Regions from separate parts of the Streptomyces sp. NPDC028368 genome, predicted to be linked through region 2. Evidence: riboswitches for the same ligand, from Rfam matches in the RefSeq annotation. Region 2 holds a riboswitch; each other region holds the start of a gene.
The links. A riboswitch is a leader RNA that binds a small molecule or an ion and turns the genes downstream of it on or off. The one in region 2 is predicted to bind cobalamin.

Region 1 (4,181 bases), on a different contig from region 2:
CTTGATCGCGTCGCGGTAGCGGTCGTAGAAGTCCGGGTACCGCATGGGGCGCAGCGTCAGCTCGAAGCCCGGGTCCAGGAGGTTCTTGGTGCCGGTGGTGGCCGTGTGCGCGGCGGCCGCGTTCGTCTCGGGTGCGGTGGTCATTATTGGCAGGCCTCGCAGGACTCGGGGTTTTCCAGGGAGCAGGCGACCGCCTCGGGGTCGGCCACCGGCAGCTGGGCGGGAATGGACGCGGCGCGCGCGGACTGGGCGATCCGGGTCGCCGGACGGGAGCGCAGGTAGTACGTGGTCTTGATGCCGCGCTTCCAGGCGTAGGCGTACATCGAGCTGAGCTTGCCGATGGTGGGCGACGCCATGAAGAGGTTCAGCGACTGGCTCTGGTCGAGGTACGGCGTACGGGCCGCGGCCATGTCGATCAGCGCGCGCTGCGGGATCTCCCAGGCGGTGCGGTACAGCGCCCGGATCTCCTCGGGGATCCAGCCGACGTCCTGCACCGAGCCGTTCGCCTCGCGCAGCGCGTCACGGGTCCGCGCGTCCCACAGCCCCAGAGCCTTGAGCTCCTCGATCAGATAGGCGTTGACCTGCAGGAACTCGCCGGACAGCGTCTCGCGCTTGAAGAGGTTGGAGACCTGCGGCTCGATGCACTCGTACACGCCCGCGATGGAGGCGATGGTCGCGGTCGGCGCGATCGCGAGCAGAAGCGAGTTACGCATTCCGGTCGCGGCGATACGGCTGCGCAGGGCCGCCCAGCGGTCCGCCCAGCGGGGCTCGGCGTTCGGGTAGTGGTCCGGGTGCAGCACGCCGCGGGCGGTGCGGGTCGCGGACCAGGCCGCGTGCGGGCCGTGCCGCTCGGCGAGATCGGCGGACGCTTCGTACGCGGCGAGCATGATCCGCTCGGAGATCCGGGTCGACAGATCCTGCGCCTCGGCCGAGTCGAAGGGCAGCCGCAGCCGGAAGAAGACGTCCTGCAGGCCCATCAGGCCCAGACCCACCGGGCGCCAGCGGGAGTTGGAGGCCCCGGCCTGCTCGGTCGGGTAGAAGTTGATGTCCACGACGCGGTCGAGGAAGGTGACGGCCGTACGGACCGTGGCGTCCAGCCGCTCCCAGTCCATCTCGCCGTTCTCACCGAGATGGGCGGCGAGGTTCACGGATCCCAGGTTGCAGACCGCGGTCTCCCCGTCGTCCGTCACCTCCAGGATCTCCGTGCACAGGTTGGAGGAGTGCACGACCTTGCCGGGCTCGGCGGTCTGGTTGGCGGTGCGGTTGGCGGCGTCCTTGAAGGTCATCCAGCCGTTGCCGGTCTGCGCCAGGGTGCGCATCATCCGCGAGTACAGGACCCGGGCCGGGATCTGCTTGAGCGCCCGGCCGTCGGCCTCGGCCTTGCGGTACGCGGCGTCGAACTCCGCGCCCCACAGGTCCACCAGCTCCGGCACATCCGACGGCGAGAACAGCGACCAGTCGGCGTCCGCCTCCACCCGGCGCATGAACTCGTCCGGGATCCAGTGCGCGATGTTCAGGTTGTGCGTACGGCGGGCCTCCTCGCCGGTGTTGTCGCGCAGCTCCAGGAACTCCTCGATGTCGGCGTGCCAGGTCTCCAGGTAGACACAGGCGGCGCCCTTGCGCCGGCCGCCCTGGTTGACCGCCGCGACCGAGGCGTCCAGCGTGCGCAGGAACGGCACGATGCCGTTGGAGTGGCCGTTGGTGCCGCGGATCAGCGAACCGCGGGCGCGGATGCGGGAGTAGGAGAGGCCGATGCCGCCCGCGTGCTTGGACAGCCGCGCCACCTGGTGGTAGCGGTCGTAGATCGAATCCAGCTCGTCCAGCGGGGAGTCCAGCAGATAGCAGGAGGACATCTGCGGGTGGCGGGTGCCGGAGTTGAAGAGGGTGGGGGAGGAGGGCAGGTAGGAGAGCGTGCTGGTCAGCCGGTACAGCTCTGCGACATCGGCCAGCGCCCGCGCGGAGTGGTCCTCGGCGAGGCCGCAGGCGACCCGGAGCAGGAAGTGCTGCGGGGTCTCGATGACCTGACGGGTCGTGGGGTGCCGCAGGAGGTAACGGGAGTGCAGGGTGCGCAGCCCGAAGTACCCGAACCGGTCGTCGGCGCCGTCCGCCAGGGACTTCGCCACCAGTGCGTCCAGCGCCTCCGCGTGGGTCCGTACGAACTCCGCGGTCCCGTCGGCGATCAGGCCCTCGCGGTGACCGGTCGCGACCGAGGCGGCGAAGCCGGTGGCGCCCTGGCCGGCGGCCTCCTCCGCGATGGCGAGGGTGAGCAGACGCGCGGCAAGCTTGGAGTACTGCGGCTCGTCGCCGATCAGGCCGGCCGCGGCCTCGATGGCCAGCGAGCGCAACTCGGCCTCGTCCGAGCCCGGGTGACGGCCGCGCAGCGCGGCGGCGGCCACCTTGCCGGGGTCGGTCGCGGTCAGGTCCGCGGTCAGCTCGGTCAGAGTGCGCAGCAGGGCGGCGCCCGGCCCGCCGGTACCCGGAGTGCCGTCGGCGGAGGTGTCAGGTGTGGCCACCGCGGGCTGCACGACCTCGGCGTCTGACGCGGGCTCCGTTGGCGCGATGGTCACGTGATGCTCTCCCTCACTCGGCGGGGGCCGGGAGGGCGCGGCGCGACGGGCGCACGCGGGCATGCCGCACCCCGTGACGCTCAGGGGTGCGCGGGCACACCGCGCGGCGTCCACCTGCCCAACCCTCGGGGCCCGGACGTATCGACGTCCGCACCGATGGCGGCGCGGGCGTGCTGTCGGCAGGTCCTCGGACTTCCTGGGCGCGTGAGCTGGCCGTACGGCTACCTGGGCGCGCTCGTACACCGTTGCGGGACAGTCCCGGATTCGCACCGGATTCCCCTGCGGCGACAGCGAGCACGAGCATACATCTTGTGCTGCTCTCCGCATGCACCCCCACATCTTGTGTCGCTACCTCATACCACTCCTACAGGTGTGCGAACGGCCATCGGCCGCTGCAGGGCCCGGAAATGCCGCTCAGGCCGGCTCCCGGGTGAACGCCCAGAGCGTGAAATCCGGTATCGGATCCCAGTCCCGCTCCTGGGCGCGCGCGAATCCCAGGCGGCGGTAGAGCCGGTGGGCGGGCAGCAGGTGCGGCAGACAGGAGAGCACCACCGCCCGCAGCCCCAGCCCGCGGGCCCGCTCCACACACGCCGTCACCAGCGCCTCACCGATGCCCCGCCCGCGTCCCTCGGCCCGCACCGCCAGCATCCGGAACTCCCCCTCCCCGGGGCCCGCCAGCTCCGCATACGGGCTCCCGTACGCGGCAAAAGTCACCGCCCCCAGCACCGCCCCACTCGCCGTGTCCACCGCCACCAGCACCTCGGCGTGCTCCGCCCGATGAGCGACCTTCCGCAGCTCGGCGGCGTACGTGTCGTTCTCCCCGAAGGTCAGTAGCCCGTCGGCCAGATAGACCTCCACCAGAAGGTCACCGACGAGGCCGAACTCGGCTTGCTGGGCGGGCCTGATCGTGATGTCCATGGGGTTCAGTGTGGGGGGTGGGTCTGACAATCAGGCGACCGTGGCAGCTCTCTCTGAGGTGACCGAGCGGTGCCTGTCGGTGGCCTCGGCTATCGTCGTTTTTACGTTCCCAGCTCCGGCCGACAGAAGAAGGAGAAGACCTCATGACCGCGCTCGCTGACCGGCCGCACGTCATGGACACCGGGCACTTCGAAGAGGTCGCCCGGATATTCGCCCGCCTGGAAGAAGGTGCACGGCTGGAACTCATCGACGGGCAGGTCAGGAGCAAGCTCATGCCGGACGGGGATCACGGGCGGATCATCCAGTGGCTGACGCGTATCTGCATGCAGCACCGGCCGGAGCTCTGGCTCGATGCCACCCAGGGCTTGAAGGTGCAGCCCTACCGAGGCGGCCGTGCCCGCCCTGACGGCTCGCTCGCGCCCAGTGAGGCCTTCGTGGGGCAGGGCGAGTGGGCGGATCCCAGCCCCGTGCTGATGGTCGTCGAGGTCACCTCGCACGACTCCGACACTGACCGGCGCGACCGTGTGGAGAAGGCACGCGCATACGCGGAGACCGGCATTCCGCTCTACCTGCTGATCGACCGTCAAAAGTGCCAGGCGGTGGTCTACAGCGAGCCTGACGGCGCCGGCTACGAGAACGTTCATACGGCGCCGTACGGCAAGACGCTCCACCTGCCGGATCCCGTGGGCATCACGC
Region 2 (4,181 bases):
AACGGCGTGCTGGGCGGGCAGCCGCACCAGATCGACCGCACCCGGGAGGATGTCGACGTTCCGGCCGAGGCGCTCCTGGCCGTCCGGCGCACCGCGGGACCGCCCACCGAGGAAGGCGTGCGCGCCAACATCTCTGTCGCGTTGCGCTACTTCGACGCTTGGCTGCGCGGCACCGGTGCCGTGGCACTGGAGGGGTTGATGGAGGACGCGGCAGCCGCCGAGATCGCCCGAGCGCAGATCTGGCAGTGGCTGCGCCACGGCGCCGTCGACCGGGACACGGTGCTCGGCCTCCTCGACGGCGAGATCGCCGCCTTGGGAGCCGAGTACCCCTGGGCACGGCTCGACGACGTCCGGGAGCTGTTCGAACGGACCGCTCTCGCCAAGGAGCTCCCCGCCTTCTTCACCCCGGACGCCTACGCCCGCCATCTCGTGCACCGTGCGGAGGTCACGGCATGAGCGCCGCGCTGAACACCGCGATCCGACGGGTCGGAGTCGTCGGCGGCGGCCAGATGGGCGCGGGCATCGCCGAGGTGTGCGCCCGCGCCGGGCTCGACACCGTGGTCTGCGAGGCCGATGCGACCGCGGCCCGTGCGGCCCGCGAGCGGGTGGCCGTCTCCCTCGAACGCGCCGTCCAGCGCGGCAAGTTGGACCGTATCTCGGCCGAGGACGCTCTGACCCGGATGGTCTTCACCGGCAGTCTCGACGACCTCGCGGACCGGCAGCTCGTCATCGAGGCGATCGTCGAGAACGCCGCGGCCAAGACCGACGTCTTCGCCGCCCTCGACAAGATCGTCGAGGATGAGGAGGCGATCCTGGCGACCAACACCTCGGCCATCCCCGTCATGCGGCTCGGCATGGCCACCCGCCGCGCGGACCGCGTCCTCGGGCTGCACTTCTTCAACCCGGTCCCGGTGCTGCCGCTCGTCGAGGTCGTCACCTCCCTGCACACCACGCCGGCGACGGTCTCCGCCGCCGAGGAATTCGTCACCGGCACCCTCGCCAAGACGGTCGTACGGTCCCAGGACCGGGCCGGCTTCGTCGTCAACGCGCTGCTCGTGCCGTACCTGCTCTCGGCGATCCGGATGGCCGAGTCCGGCTTCGCGACCGCCGCCGACGTGGACGCGGGCATGGAGCTGGGCTGCGCGCACCCCATGGGCCCGCTGAAGCTCGCCGACCTGATCGGCCTGGACACCGTGGCATCCATCGCACGGTCCCTCTACGACGAGTTCAAGGAACCCCTCTACGCGCCGCCACCGCTGCTCCAGCGCATGGTGGAGGCGGGACTGCTCGGCCGCAAGACCGGGCGCGGGTTCCACACCTACGACCAGGGCTGAGGGTCCCTGGATCGCCGTCGGGCTGAGGGGCCCGGCAGGTGTGCGGTACGGGGCGCGGAACGGAGACTGAGGCCGTTCCGTGCCCTGCCGCGTGCGAACCTCGCCCCGCCGGTGTCTCATCTCACAGTCCGGAATGTGAACAGAGGTGTCCGCCGCGACGGCCGCGTTCTACGCTGGCCGGGCAATTGGTTCGCCCCGTCCGCCAGACGGGCCGCGTCGTAAGAGGGAACCCGGTGAGAATCCGGGACTGCCCCGCAGCGGTGAGTGGGAACGACCGCCGTCATACGCACTGGATCCGGGCCGCGGATCCGGGAAGCGACGGCCAGTAGGTGCCCGCCGGAAGAGACTCCGGCAGGCGCGCCCGCGAGTCCGAAGACCTGCCCGTTGCCCGTGCACGCCCCTGCGTGGACGGAGATCCCGGTGACCTCGAGGGCGGGTCGGCGTACATATCAGGCGGACACGTGCGTCGCGAGCGCAGCGTGGTTCCGTCCGGTTCGTCATCCCTTCGCGTTCCTCGTTCCGTCCCGGGACATTCAGGAGACACATCCGCGAAGGAGAGTTCCGTGACAGCTAAGCCCGCAGCCGCGGCAGCACGGGCCACCGTGTACGGCTACCCCCGCCAGGGCCAGAACCGGGAACTGAAGAAGGCCATCGAGGGCTACTGGAAGGGCAAGGTCACCGCCGACGCCCTGACGGAGACCGCCCGCACCCTGCGCCGTTCCCACTGGCAGCAGCTGGCCGACGCCGGCATCCACGAGGTGCCCACCGGTGACTTCTCGTACTACGACCATGTGCTGGACACCAGCGTCATGGTCGGCGCGATCCCGGACCGCCACCAGGCCGCCGTCACGGCCGACGCCCTCGACGGCTACTTCGCCATGGCCCGCGGCACGCAGGAGGTGGCGCCGCTGGAGATGACCAAGTGGTTCGACACCAACTACCACTACCTGGTACCCGAGTTGGGGCCGGACACGGTCTTCGCTGCCGACTCCACCAAGCAGGTCGCCGAGCTCACCGAAGCGCTCGGGCTCGACCTCACCGCCCGCCCGGTGCTCGTCGGACCGATCACCTACCTTTTGCTGTCGAAGCCCGCCCCCGGCGTGGCCGCCGACTTCGAGCCGCTGACCCTGCTGGACCGACTGCTGCCCGTCTACGCCGAGGTCCTCGCCGACCTGCGTGCCGCCGGCGCCGAGTGGGTGCAGCTCGACGAGCCCGCCCTCGTCCAGGACCGCACTCCGGCCGAACTGGACGCCGCGGCCCGCGCCTACCGCGAACTGGGCACCCGCACCGACCGCCCCAAGCTCCTGGTCGCCTCGCACTTCGACCGGCTGGGCGAGGCCCTGCCCGTCCTGGCCAAGGCTCCGGTGGACGGACTGGCGCTCGACTTCACCGACGCGGCCGCGGCCAACCTCGAGGCGCTGGCGGCCGTCGGCGGACTGCCGGGCAAGCGCCTGGTAGCGGGCGTGGTCAACGGCCGTAACATCTGGATCAACGATCTGGAGAAGTCGCTGGCCACCCTCGGCACCCTGCTCGGCCTCGCCGACCGGGTCGATGTGGCCGCCTCCTGCTCGCTGTTGCACGTCCCGCTGGACGCCACCGTCGAACGCGACATCGACCCGCAGATCCTCCGCTGGCTGGCCTTCGCCAAGCAGAAGACCGCGGAAATCGCCACGCTCGCCCGCGGCCTGGCGCAGGGCACCGACACCATCGCCGCCGAACTCGCCGCGAACCGCGCAGACTTGGCGTCCCGGGCCGGTTCGGCGCTGACCCATGACCCGGCGGTACGCGCCCGCGCCGCGGCCGTCACCGACGCCGACGGCCGCCGCTCGGCGCCGTACCCCGAGCGGGCCGCCGCCCAACGCGCCCACCTCGGGCTGCCGCTGCTGCCGACCACCACCATCGGCTCGTTCCCACAGACCGCCGACCTGCGCACTGCCCGCGCCGACCTGCGCACAGGACGGATCGACACCGCGGGATACAACGACCGCATCGCGGCCGAAATCCGCGACGTCCTCGCCTTCCAGGAAAAGGCCGGCATCGACGTCCTCGTCCACGGCGAGCCCGAACGCAACGACATGGTCCAGTACTTCGCCGAGCAGCTCACCGGCTACCTCGCCACCCAACACGGCTGGGTCCAGTCCTACGGCACCCGCTACGTCCGCCCACCAATCCTGGCCGGCGACATCTCCCGCCCCGAACCTATGACAGTCCGCTGGACCTCCTACGCCCAGTCACTCACCAACCGCCCCGTCAAAGGCATGCTCACCGGCCCGGTCACCATGCTCGCCTGGTCCTTCATCCGCGACGACCAGCCACTCGCCGACACCGCCCGCCAAGTCGCCCTCGCCCTGCGCGACGAAGTGAACGACCTCGAAACAGCCGGCACATCCATCATCCAAGTCGACGAGCCCGCACTGCGCGAAACGCTGCCACTACGCACAACCGACCACACCACCTACCTGACCTGGGCCACCGAAGCATTCCGCCTCACCACCAGCAGCGCACTGAACCGCACCCAGATCCACACCCACATGTGCTACGCCGAATTCGGCGACATCGTCCAGGCCATCGACGACCTCGACGCAGACGTCATCAGCCTGGAGGCCGCCCGCTCCCACATGCAGGTCGCCCGGGAACTGGCTACGGCCCGCTACCCACGCGAGGCCGGCCCCGGCGTCTACGACATCCACTCCCCCCGCGTCCCCAGCACCGACGAAGTAACCACCTTGCTCCGCAAGGGACTTGAGGCCATCCCCGCCGAACGCCTCTGGGTCAACCCCGACTGCGGTCTCAAGACCCGCGGCTGGCCGGAGGTGCGGTCCGCGCTGGAGAACCTGGTCACCGCCG
Region 3 (4,181 bases), on a different contig from region 2:
CGGTTTCTTCGCGCCCAAGGGCGTGGAGTACGAGCTGCTGCTGACCGCGGGCGCGGGCGCGCTGGCGCTGACCGGCCCCGGGCGTTACGCCGCCGACCGCCTGGTGCCGGCGCTGCGCGCGCACCGGCTCGTCTACGGCGTGGTCGCCTTGGTGCTCGCCGCGGTGGTCGCCGGCGGCGTGCTGCTGGTCCGGAAGTAACCCAGGCGGAAGCACGCAGCAACAGTAAGGCCGGGGCGCCCTGGGGGCGTTGCGGCGGGAGAGGGGAGAGGGTCTTGTCCGTACGACGTCTCAATCACGCGGTGCTCTACATCCGCGATGTGGCGCGGTCCGTCGCCTTTTACACCGAAGCCCTCGGGCTCACGCTGGACATCGAGATACCCGGGCGCGCCGCCTTCCTCAGCGCTGCCGGCTCGCTCAACGATCACGATCTGGGGCTGTTCACGGTGGGGGCGGACGCGCCGGGCCCCGAGGCGGGCCGGGCCGGTCTCTACCACCTGGCCTGGGAGGTCGGCACGCTCGGCGAACTCGCCGCCACCGAGGCCCGGCTCGCGGCCCGCGGCGCACTGGTCGGCGCCACCGACCATCTTGTCTCCAAGTCCCTGTACGCCAAGGACCCGGACGGCAACGAGTTCGAGGTGATGTGGCGGGTTCCGCGGGAGGACTGGCCGGGTCCCGACGAGCCGAACCGGCTGCGCCCGCTCGATCTCGCGGCCGAGCTGAAGCGCTGGGGGCCCGACCTGATGACGGGCGCGGCCGCCGGCTCGGCCACCTGACGGGCCGCGGGGGGGGTAGGAGGGGGGAGGGGGACGGGCTGGGCGTACGGACCCGCGAGCCGGGCCCGGGGGCCGGACCTGCGAGCGGCGGGCCCGGGAGCCGGCCCCGCGTTCCGGGCCGGCAGCCGGCGCCTAGGAGCCCGACCCCGCCCGCGCCGCCCAGCGCTTTTCGACCCCGGCCAGGCGCCAGTACGCCAGCGCCGCCGCCCACACCACCACGAACAGGCCCACGATGATGAAGCCGACGTTGTCGAGGTCGAGGGTGGAAATCCAGCTGGTCACCGGGTCGTTGAGGCCCAGTTTTTCGTGCAGGACCGTCACCAGCTCGATGGTGCCGATGAAGAAGGCGACCGCGATGGACAGGCCGGTGATGGTGAGGTTGTAGTAGACCTTGCGCACCGGGTTGGAGAACGCCCACTGGTAGGCGAAGTTCATGAACGTGCCGTCGAGGGTGTCGAAGAGGCTCATGCCGGCGGCGAACAGCAGCGGCAGACACACAATCGCGTACCAGGGCAGCCCGGCCGCCGCGCCGCTGCCCGCCATCACCATCAGCAGCACCTCGGTCGTGGTGTCGAACCCGATCCCGAAGAGGAAGCCGAGCGGAAACATCTGCCCGGGGCGGGAGATCGAGCGGGTGAACCGGCCCAGGAAGCGGTTCATGAAGCCGCGCGAATCGAGCTGCTGCTCCAGCTCGGCCTCGTCGAACCGGCCGGCGCGCATGCCGCGGAAGACCCGCCAGATCCCGGCCATCGCGATGAGGTTGAGGGCGGCGATGAGGTAGAGGAACACCCCCGAGGCCGTGGTGCCCAGAGTGCCCAGGACCTGGTGGGTACGTGACCGGTCGTCGAGCAGCGCCCCGGCAAGGTGGGTGCCGCCCGCCACCAGGGCCGCCATCACGACGACCACGCTGGAGTGGCCGAGCGCGAACCAGAAGCCCACCGAGACGGGCCGCTTGCCGTCGGCCATCAGCTTGCGGGTGGTGTTGTCGATGGCTGCGATGTGGTCGGCGTCGAAGGCGTGCCGCATGCCGAGGGTGTAGGCGGTGATGCCGAGCCCCACACCGAAGGTTTCTTTGCCCACGGTGTAGTGCTGCGGGGCCACCAGGAGGAAGAGCATGCCGAAGGCGACGACATGCAGCCCGGCTATGACGGCTATCAGGCCCGCGGTACGGATGGTGTCCTGCCGGCGCCAGCGGAACGTGGCGGAGGCAGGGGTGTTCGGGGTATCGGTGGACAGGGCCATCCGGCGGTCACGCTCCAGCACCTCGTGGATCAGTTCGTGAGATGCCGTGGCCGGTCTCCTGGCTTGGGGGTACCTCCCTGCTCCTGAAGAGCTCGGGGGAGGGTGGACGCGTCCGGCCCGCCTTCCCGGCCGCGGGCTGCGGTCAGTGGCGCCGTACGCGCGCAGGCGCATACGGAAAGGGCCGGAAACTCCCCGATCACAGTGGCGAGGGCCGCTCCGGCCTGGGACCACAAGGTCCGTCACCGGTCTTCCCGAACACCACGGCATGACCACTCTAACCGCCGTCCCGCAGCGGTATCGACGGCCTCGGAGGGCTCGGCGCCATCAGTGGGCCACGGAGGGCGGGGAGGACAGCGAGGACAGGAAGACGCGCAGTTCGTGGTCGTAGAGCGGGGCGTTCTCCAGATTGACCATATGAGCCGCGCCCGGTATTCGGACCCTGCGGGCGCCCGGGACGGCGAGGGTGATCGCATGGGCGTTGGCGGCGATGTCCGTACTGTCGAGGTCGCCGTCGAACACCACCGTCGGCACGCGTATGTCGGACAGCCGGCCGGCGGCGCCGACCTCGATGGGCATCCCGGCGCCCATGCCGTCGGCGTGCACCTCGACCGTTGCCGCGGCCGCGGCGCGCATCCGCTCGCGCAGCCCGGGGTGGACGTCGGACGGACCGCGGTGCGGGCCGTCCACCCACATCCGCAGGAAGTGCTCGACATATTGCTCCATGCCGTCCGGTGCGCCGATCGCCGCCACCTGTGCCCTGATGTGCTCCAGGAGGAACGGGTCGGTGAAGGCGCGGCCGCTGACCCCGGGTGAGGCGAGCGCCAGGGCGCTGACCCGCTGCGGGTGGGCGAGGGCGGTGTCGAGGGCGACCCGGGAGCCGTGTGAGAGGCCGACGAGGACGGCGCTTGGGACGTCGAGGGCATCGAGGAGGGCGCACAGATCGTCGTGGTTGGCCCAGTCCCCGGCCACCGTGGAGGACAGGCCGTGACCGCGGGAGTCGTACCGGATCACGCGGTGGCCGGAGCCCACCAGCCAGGAGAACTGCTCGTCCCACATGCGCTGGTCGAGCATGCCGCCGTGCAGCAGCACCACCGCCGGACCCTCGCCGGCCGTTTCGTAGAACAGCTCACCGTCCCTGACCGGCACGGTGCCGTTGTCGAGCTCGGTCCAGGCGCTGAACGGGTGGGTCATTCTCTGTGCGTTCCCTTGGTGAGCGGTGGCGGGGCGGAGGGTGGGGGAGGAGGGGAGTGGGAGGAGGGGAGAGGGAGGAGGGGAGAGGGGAGGGGGGGAGAGGGGAGGGGGCGGATGCGTGAACGGTGTGGGGGTGTCGGCGGCTGGGGCTATTCCGGCTGGTTGTCCTGGTTGTCGGGATCCTCTCGGGTAACGCCTGAGCCGTTCGCCAGGTGCCGGAATTCCTCGCCGAGTCGGTCGAGTACACGAAGGGCCGTCGAGATGTCCTGTGCGGACAGGTCGGCCAGCCCGCGGCGCAGCTCGGTGGCCTCGGACTCCTGGATCCCGCGTATCACCTCGCCGCCCTCGGCGGTGAGCTGGATCAGGGACGAGCGGCGGTGTGCGGGATTGGGGGCCGTCACCACCAGGCCCAGCTCCGCCGCGTGGTTCACCCAGCGCTGCACCGGCTGCCGGTCGAGCTCCATGGTGCGGGCCAACTGCGGCACGGTCCGGGGGCCTTCGCTGCGCAGCGCATCGAGCAGTGCGTGCTCGCCTGCGGTCATGCCGGTGCCTTCCAGCTCGCGCTCCACCGCGCGCACGATCGTGCGGTGCAGGGGCCACAGGCGCCGTATGACGTCGTACAGAAGCTTTTCGGCCGGGGCCGGTTCGTCGCCGTCATCCGGCTTAACGACACTCATGATGTCATGATGGCATCGAAGGTGTCGTTTGGGAAGGGGCCTGCCGCGGAAGGCTGTTGGTGAAGCGCCAGACAGGTTGGTGAAGTGCCAGGCGGACCGAGGGCGGGAGGGGGGCGGGGGTGGCGGTGTCGTTGGGGTGGGGCGCGCCGTCCGTTGTGGGTCTGCTGACCGACGCCTAGGAGAGCCGGGGGGCGGGGGCTTCTTCGGGGGTGAAGGTGACGATGAGGTCGGCGCGGTCGCGGGTCGCTGCCACGGTGCGGGCGTTGGCCTCGTCCGAGGTGCGGACGAAGTGTTCGG

Region 1: linked by a shared signal. The riboswitch ahead of ACZ4S3_RS09250 (ribonucleoside-diphosphate reductase subunit alpha) and the one ahead of metE (5-methyltetrahydropteroyltriglutamate--homocysteine S-methyltransferase) in region 2 are both predicted to bind cobalamin.
Region 3: linked by a shared signal. The riboswitch ahead of nicT (Nickel transporter NicT) and the one ahead of metE (5-methyltetrahydropteroyltriglutamate--homocysteine S-methyltransferase) in region 2 are both predicted to bind cobalamin.

The regions. Positions count from the first base shown of each region.
Region 1 covers NZ_JBVHTY010000003.1:472,903-477,083, forward strand. Annotated here, with positions in the region: gene ACZ4S3_RS09245 (ribonucleotide-diphosphate reductase subunit beta) at 1-144, opposite strand, end outside; gene ACZ4S3_RS09250 (ribonucleoside-diphosphate reductase subunit alpha) at 144-2,567, opposite strand; cobalamin riboswitch at 2,729-2,875, opposite strand; gene ACZ4S3_RS09255 (GNAT family N-acetyltransferase) at 2,982-3,485, opposite strand; gene ACZ4S3_RS09260 (Uma2 family endonuclease) at 3,629-4,181, shown strand, end outside.
Region 2 covers NZ_JBVHTY010000009.1:129,732-133,912, forward strand. Annotated here, with positions in the region: gene aceB (malate synthase A) at 1-456, shown strand, start outside; gene ACZ4S3_RS22050 (3-hydroxybutyryl-CoA dehydrogenase) at 453-1,334, shown strand; cobalamin riboswitch at 1,504-1,733, shown strand; gene metE (5-methyltetrahydropteroyltriglutamate--homocysteine S-methyltransferase) at 1,898-4,181, shown strand, end outside.
Region 3 covers NZ_JBVHTY010000002.1:162,913-167,093, forward strand. Annotated here, with positions in the region: gene ACZ4S3_RS04270 (DoxX family protein) at 1-199, shown strand, start outside; gene ACZ4S3_RS04275 (VOC family protein) at 274-774, shown strand; gene nicT (Nickel transporter NicT) at 907-2,049, opposite strand; cobalamin riboswitch at 2,048-2,294, opposite strand; gene ACZ4S3_RS04285 (alpha/beta fold hydrolase) at 2,341-3,207, opposite strand; gene ACZ4S3_RS04290 (MarR family winged helix-turn-helix transcriptional regulator) at 3,357-3,884, opposite strand; gene ACZ4S3_RS04295 (nucleoside/nucleotide kinase family protein) at 4,060-4,181, opposite strand, start outside.